Linked DNA regions of Actinokineospora alba. The protein of the gene in region 1 interacts with the protein of each later gene in a pairwise test. Links are inferred from orthologs where the notes say so. Each region holds a gene or a part of one and is shown in the gene's direction. Other genes may lie near its edges.

The links.
Region 2: the proteins of eno (region 1) and rpe interact in binary tests that used the Escherichia coli proteins (3 or more experiments, as listed by UniProt). The link is inferred for Actinokineospora alba from one-to-one orthologs.

Annotation. Positions count from the first base shown.
Region 1 is NZ_SNXU01000001.1:2,470,432-2,473,684, forward strand. The notes cover bases 284-3,221. They hold eno (phosphopyruvate hydratase), read left to right. Parts: upstream 284-1,078; coding sequence 1,079-2,365; downstream 2,366-3,221. Other genes in these bases: C8E96_RS11780 (lytic transglycosylase domain-containing protein), read left to right, coding at 284-548; C8E96_RS11785 (tetratricopeptide repeat protein), read right to left, coding at 545-931; C8E96_RS11795 (FtsB family cell division protein), read left to right, coding at 2,371-2,901; C8E96_RS11800 (DUF501 domain-containing protein), read left to right, coding at 2,934-3,221. In the rest of the region: more of C8E96_RS11780, read left to right, coding at 1-283; more of C8E96_RS11800, read left to right, coding at 3,222-3,253. UniProt on the Escherichia coli protein: Catalyzes the reversible conversion of 2-phosphoglycerate (2-PG) into phosphoenolpyruvate (PEP). It is essential for the degradation of carbohydrates via glycolysis.
Region 2 is NZ_SNXU01000001.1:6,245,681-6,248,802, reverse strand. Bases 233-3,039 are described here. They hold rpe (ribulose-phosphate 3-epimerase), read left to right. Parts: upstream 233-1,208; coding sequence 1,209-1,871; downstream 1,872-3,039. Other genes in these bases: ribD (bifunctional diaminohydroxyphosphoribosylaminopyrimidine deaminase/5-amino-6-(5-phosphoribosylamino)uracil reductase RibD), read left to right, coding at 2,723-3,039; C8E96_RS28430 (hypothetical protein), read left to right, coding at 2,192-2,680; C8E96_RS33775 (MOSC domain-containing protein), read right to left, coding at 449-1,090; C8E96_RS33780 (NUDIX hydrolase), read right to left, coding at 233-452. Also shown: C8E96_RS28450 (helix-turn-helix transcriptional regulator), read left to right, coding at 1-15; more of C8E96_RS33780, read right to left, coding at 12-232; more of ribD, read left to right, coding at 3,040-3,122. UniProt on the Escherichia coli protein: Catalyzes the reversible epimerization of D-ribulose 5-phosphate to D-xylulose 5-phosphate.

The DNA of each region.
Region 1 (3,253 bases):
AGGTGGGCCCGGCGACCGACATCCCGGTCCGCACGCTGATCGCCTACGTCAACGCCGATCTCGCCACCCGCGCGAACAACCCGGGCTGCAATCTCACGTGGGCCACCCTGGCGGGCATCGGCCGCGTGGAGTCCCACCACGGCCACTTCCGCGGCACCCGCGTCACCGACGAGGGCACCCTGACCAAGCCGATCATCGGTGTGCCGCTCAACGGGTCACCCGGTGTGCAGGCTATCCGCGACACCGACGGCGGCGCGCTCGACGGCGACCGCGAGTGGGACCGGGCGGTCGGCGCGATGCAGTTCCTCCCCACCACGTGGGGCAAGTGGGCCAAGCGCGCCAACGGCGACGGCGCCCCACCCGACCCGCAGAACGTCGACGACGCGGCCCTGACCGCGGCCCGCTACCTGTGCGCGAGCGGCGGCGACCTCGCCACCGGCGAAGGCTGGTGGAAGGCCGTGTTCACCTACAACAAGTCGCTGCAGTACGGCCGCGACGTCTACAGCGGCGCCGATGCCTACGCCCGCAAGGTCGCCGAACTCGGCTAGCGGTCGCGCTGCAACGCGATCCGCGCGTTCACCTCACCCAGCGCTTCCTGGTACTCCGGCAGCGGGTTCATCGCCACCGCGAGCCGCAGCTGCGTCAGCGCCTCGGTGAAACGGCTCTGCCGTTGCAGCGTGCGACCGAGCGCGAACATCGCGTAATGATCAGTGGGGTCGAGTTCCAGCACCCGCCGGAACGCCGCCTCGGCGCGCCCGAACTGCGCCGAGTTCAGGTAGGCCCGCCCGGCGAGCGACTGCACGCTCGGCGCGTCCGGCGCGGCCTCCAGGACCGGGCCTAGCGCGGCGAGGGCGTCCAGGGGTCTGTGGTGCGCGACCAGGGACTCCGCCCGCCGAAACGCCTCGAAGGTACCGCTGCCGTCCTCGCTCATAATCCGCTCACAATACGGGGGAGATTGATGTTCATCGACCTCCGTACGGGGGTTGATCCGAGCCTGCCCGACGTGCCTTCGACGAGCCGCCCATCCGCCCCGCTAGGCTCGTCTCGGATACATAGCACGCTTTGTGAGGAGCACCACGTGGCGGTCATCGAGCAGGTCGGCGCACGCGAGATCCTGGACTCGCGCGGCAATCCCACCATTGAGGTGGAGGTCGCGCTGGACGACGGGACTCTGGCGCGAGCGGCGGTCCCGTCCGGGGCGTCGACGGGCGAGCACGAGGCCGTCGAGCTTCGTGACGGCGACCCGAAGCGCTACGGCGGCAAGGGTGTCGAGAAGGCCGTCACCGCCGTCCTCGACGAGATCGGCCCCGAGCTGGCCGGCATCGACGCGGTCGACCAGCGCATCGTCGACCAGAAGCTGGTCGACCTCGACGGCACGCCGGACAAGTCGCGCCTGGGCGCCAACGCCATCCTGGGTGTCTCCCTCGCGGTGGCGAAGGCGGCGGCCGAGTCCAGCGGCCTGGAGCTGTTCCGCTACCTCGGCGGCCCGAACGCGCACGTGCTTCCGGTGCCGATGCTGAACATCCTCAACGGCGGCGCGCACGCCGACACCGACGTGGACATCCAGGAGTTCATGATCGCGCCGATCGGCGCGGAGAGCTTCCGCGAGGGTCTGCGCTGGGGCACCGAGGTCTACCACGCGCTCAAGTCCGTGCTGAAGGCCAAGGGCCTGGGCACCGGCCTCGGCGACGAGGGCGGCTTCGCGCCGAGCCTGGGCAACAACCGCGAGGCGCTGGACCTGATCCTGGTCGCCATCGAGAAGGCGGGCTACCGCCCGGGCCGCGACGTCGCGCTCGCGCTCGACGTCGCCGCCACCGAGTTCTACTCCGACGGCGCCTACAGCTTCGAGGGCGCCAAGAAGAGCGCCGAGCAGCTCATCGAGTACTACACGCAGCTGATCAACGACTACCCGATGGTCTCCATCGAGGACCCGCTGTCCGAGGACGACTGGGACGGCTGGGTGCGCCTGACCGCCGAGATCGGCGAGCGCGTGCAGATCGTCGGCGACGACCTGTTCGTCACCAACCCGGACCGGCTCGAGGAGGGCATCGCCCGCCGCGCCGCGAACGCGCTGCTGGTGAAGGTCAACCAGATCGGCACCCTGTCGGAGACGCTCGACGCGGTCACCCTGGCCACGTCCTACGGCTACCGCAGCATGATGAGCCACCGTTCCGGCGAGACCGAGGACACCACGATCGCCGACCTCGCGGTCGCGACCGGCGTGGGCCAGATCAAGACCGGCGCCCCCGCCCGCGGTGAGCGCACCGCGAAGTACAACCAGCTGCTGCGCATCGAGGAGACCCTCGGCGACGCGGCGCGGTACGCGGGCGATCTCGCGTTCCCGCGCTTCACACCGGAGTCCTGAGTCCGATGGCCGGGCGCGGAGGCGATCGGGGCGGCAGGCGTGGCGGGGCATCCGCCGCCCGCCGTCCGGAGAGTGTCCGCCGTACGCGCCCGGCCGCCGCGGTCCCCGCGAAGGAGCCGCCCAAGCGCCCGCCCGCCAAGCGCGCCACCCGGCTCGGCCCGCTCGGGCTGTCGACGACGCGGCGCGCCGCGGTGCTGGCGACCGTGGTCGGCGCGCTGGCCCTGAGCGTGGCGGTGCCGCTGCGGACCTACCTGTCGCAGCGGACCGACGTGCAGGTCCAGGAGCGGCGGCAGGCCGAGTTACGGGCCGAGGTCGAGGAACTTGAGCGGCGCAAGGCGCAGTTGGCCGATCCCGCGCAGATCCAGGCCGAAGCCAAGAGGAGATTGCGGTACGTGATGCCAGGGGAGACGCCCTACATGGTCGAGTTGCCCGCCGAGGCGGGTGGCCCCGGCGCGGGTCAGAAGCCGACCCACCCGATCTCGCAGCAGGCCTGGTACCAGGCGCTGTGGGACTCGGTGCACGGAGCGGGCCGGTGACCCTCGAGCCCGTCACCGAGGCCGACATCGCCATGGTCGCCCAGCAGCTCGGCCGGGTGCCGCGCGGTACCCGCGCCGTCGCGGCGCGCTGTCCCAGCGGTCACCCGTCGGTGATCCAGACGAGCCCGCGGCTCGAGGACGGCACGCCGTTCCCGACGCTGTACTACTTGACCTGCAACAAGCTCGCGTCGCAGATCTCCACCCTCGAGACCACCGGTCTCATGAAGGAGATGACCGACCGGCTCGCCGAGGACGAGGCGCTGGCGGCGCAGTACCTGGCCGCGCACAACGACTACCTGGCCGAGCGCGACGCCATCGAGTCGCTGGGCACCGACGTCAGCGCAGGCGGCAT
Region 2 (3,122 bases), 3.8 Mb from region 1 along the record:
CGCTATGAGGGCTAGTCGGTGTGGCCGGTCGCGGGCCTGGCCTTGGCGAGTGCGAGTCCGGGCCCCACGAGGTCGCTGACGGGCAGCGAGTCCAGCTCCGTCAGGTCGAACCAGGCGGCCATGTCGGTCGACCCGTTCGCCTCGTGGCGCAGTTCGCCGCCGACGACCCGGCCCTCGTAGAACACGCGGACACCGTGGAAGGTGCCCTCGCGGTGCAGGCTGTCGATGCCGAGCAGGGTGTCGGCCTCGAAGTCGTAGCCGGTCTCCTCGGCGACCTCGCGCACCACGGCGTCCCACGGGTCCTCGCCGAAGTCGACCCCGCCGCCCGGGAGGCTCCACAGTGGACTTTCGCCGTGGATCCACCGGGCCAGCAGGATTTTCCCGTCCCGCACGCAGATTCCGTACGCCGACAGTCGGGTGGTGAGCCGTTTGCGGCGGAGGAAACGGGTCACTTCGCGAGCCGGGTGGTGATCCAGGACCGAAGGTCGTCGGAGAGGTCGTCGGCGGCGAGCAGGTCGGGCAGCAGCTCGGACTCGGTCGTGATCGCCCGGAACATCATCCCGATCGTCACCCCGTGCCCGGGCCGGTGGACCACGGTGATCTCGTCGCCCGCGCTGACCGATCCCGGCGTGATGACCTTGAGGTACGCGCCCGGGATCGCCCGCTGGGTGAAGGTCTTGATCCAGCCCTGCTGCGCCATCCACACCGCGAACACCCGGCACGGGACGCGCGGCTCGGTGACCTGCAGTTCCAGGTCCGGCCCGATCCGCCACCGCTCGCCGACCTCGGCGCCGGTCACGTCGACGCCGCGCGTGGTCAGGTTCTCGCCGAACACGCCGGACGGCAGGGGAGTGGCCAGCTCGGTCTGCCAGGCGTCGAGGTCTTCGCGCGCGTACGCGTAGACCGCCTGGTCGGGGCCGCCGTGGTGCTTCTTGTCGCAGATCTCGTCGCCGGCCACCCCGCTGGCCGCGGGCCCGGGCTCGCGCACCGCCACCGGGTGGTCCACCGGGCGCTTGTCGATCGCGCTGAGCCCCGACTTCCCCTCGACGGGTCGCGCGACGCCTACGTTGACCGAGAGCACGTTCGCCATGAACCGAACGTACCCAAGGCCGCCACCGCATTTGCGAGAGCTGGCTCACGGCGCGGGTTCCCGGTTCGTGCGCGGCCCCGACCGGCGCTTATGCTCCCGGCCTGTGTCCACCGCACCGATGATCGCGCCCAGCATCCTGTCCGCCGACTTCGCCCGGCTCGCCGACGAACTCGCCGCGATCCACGGCGCCGACTGGGTCCATGTCGACGTCATGGACGCGCACTTCGTGCCGAACCTGACCCTCGGCCTGCCCATCGTCGAGTCGCTGCTCAAGGTCACCGACATCCCGATGGACTGCCACCTGATGATCGAGGACCCGGACCGCTGGGCCATCGCCTACGCGGAGGCGGGCGCCCACAACGTCACCGTCCACATCGAGGCGGCCAAGGACCCGATCAAGCTCGCCCGCGACCTGCGCGCCGCCGGGTCGAAGGCCGGCCTGTCGATCAAGCCGGGCACGCCCATCGAGCCGTACCTCGACGTGCTCAAGGAGTACGACACCCTCCTGGTGATGTCGGTCGAGCCCGGCTTCGGCGGCCAGAGCTTCATCGCCCACGTCCTCGACAAGGTCCGCACCGTGCGAAACCTCGTCGACACCGGCCACCTGAACCTGCTGGTGGAGATCGACGGCGGCATCAACAGCGACACCATCGAGCAGGCCTCGGAGGCCGGTGTCGACTGCTTCGTCGCAGGCTCCGCCGTCTATGGCGCCGCCGATCCCGCGCGCGCGATCGAGGCGTTGCGCACCCAGGCGGTCTCGGCCAACCACAGGTTCGCCTGATCGGTCACTAACACGGCAGGTCGTTTCACCGATTGTGCAGGTGAGACGGCTGGGCCCGGCCCGGCCACGCTTTCTTGGGTGAGGTGGTCGCCATGGCCCCTGCGAAGGCATGGAACATTCCGCGCGCCTGGAGGATGGCCGCGGTGGTATTGGGAGCCGGAGACCACGACCAAGGGGACGACCACCATTTGGCCGGTCAGCCCGACCGCGGAACCCCCGGTCACGTCCACTACCGATGATGGCCGGCGGATGCTCGCCGAGCGGCAGGAAACGCTGCTGCGAAAGGCGAGGTCGTCTACCGGGCACCCCCTCCGATGCGAGTGAACGACTCGCATCGGGTCACGGTGCGGGGCGCGGAGAAGGCCGCGTCCTCGGGGGTGACTGCCGAGCTGCCGGGAACCGGCCGAATCAACATCAGTTCGACAATGATCGGCACAGTCATGGTGGCCGATCTGAGCAGTCCGTACAGGCGGACTCTCCTCACCGACAGTTTCGCCGAGTGGGCCCGGGACGTGCGCCCAACCCGCAGCGGATCGCTCAAGCTCGACTTGGTCATCAAGGTCGTGGACCTGACAAGAGAAGGCGCATCGACCTACTACAAGACGTATGACCAACCGGTGGAGGTCGAAGTCAACCTGGCCTACGGGATCACCAACTGGCTCAAGACGTACTGGCCGATGACCGGCCTGACCATTCCGGTCCTCGGCGCGGCGGGATGGACGCTGTGGCGCAACCGCCGACGCGCCGTGGCCGGTGTCCCGGCCAACGAGACCGACCCCGGTGAGCCGCCGGCAAGTCCGGATCGGTGAACCTGCGAAACTGATCGGGTGGACGACAAGCTGACCGCGGCGATGCGGGCCGCCATCGCGGGTTCCGACGCGGTGCGGGGGACGACGAGTCCCAACCCGCCGGTGGGCTGCGTCATCCTCGACGCCGACGGAAACCAGGTCGGCGTGGGCGCCACCCAGCCGCCCGGCGGCTCGCACGCCGAGGTCATGGCCCTGGTCGACGCCGGGACCAAGGCCCGGGGCGGCACCGCCGTGGTCACGCTCGAACCGTGCGCCCACCACGGCCGCACCCCGCCCTGCACCCGCGCCCTCATCGCCGCCGGCGTCAAAACCGTCGTCTTCGCCGTCGCCGACCCCAACCCGGCCGCCGCGGGCGGCCGCACCGTCCTGACTGAGGCGGGCGTCACCGTCGAGAGTGGACTGCTGGCCGACGAGGTCGAGCGCGGCCCGCTGCGCGCCTGGC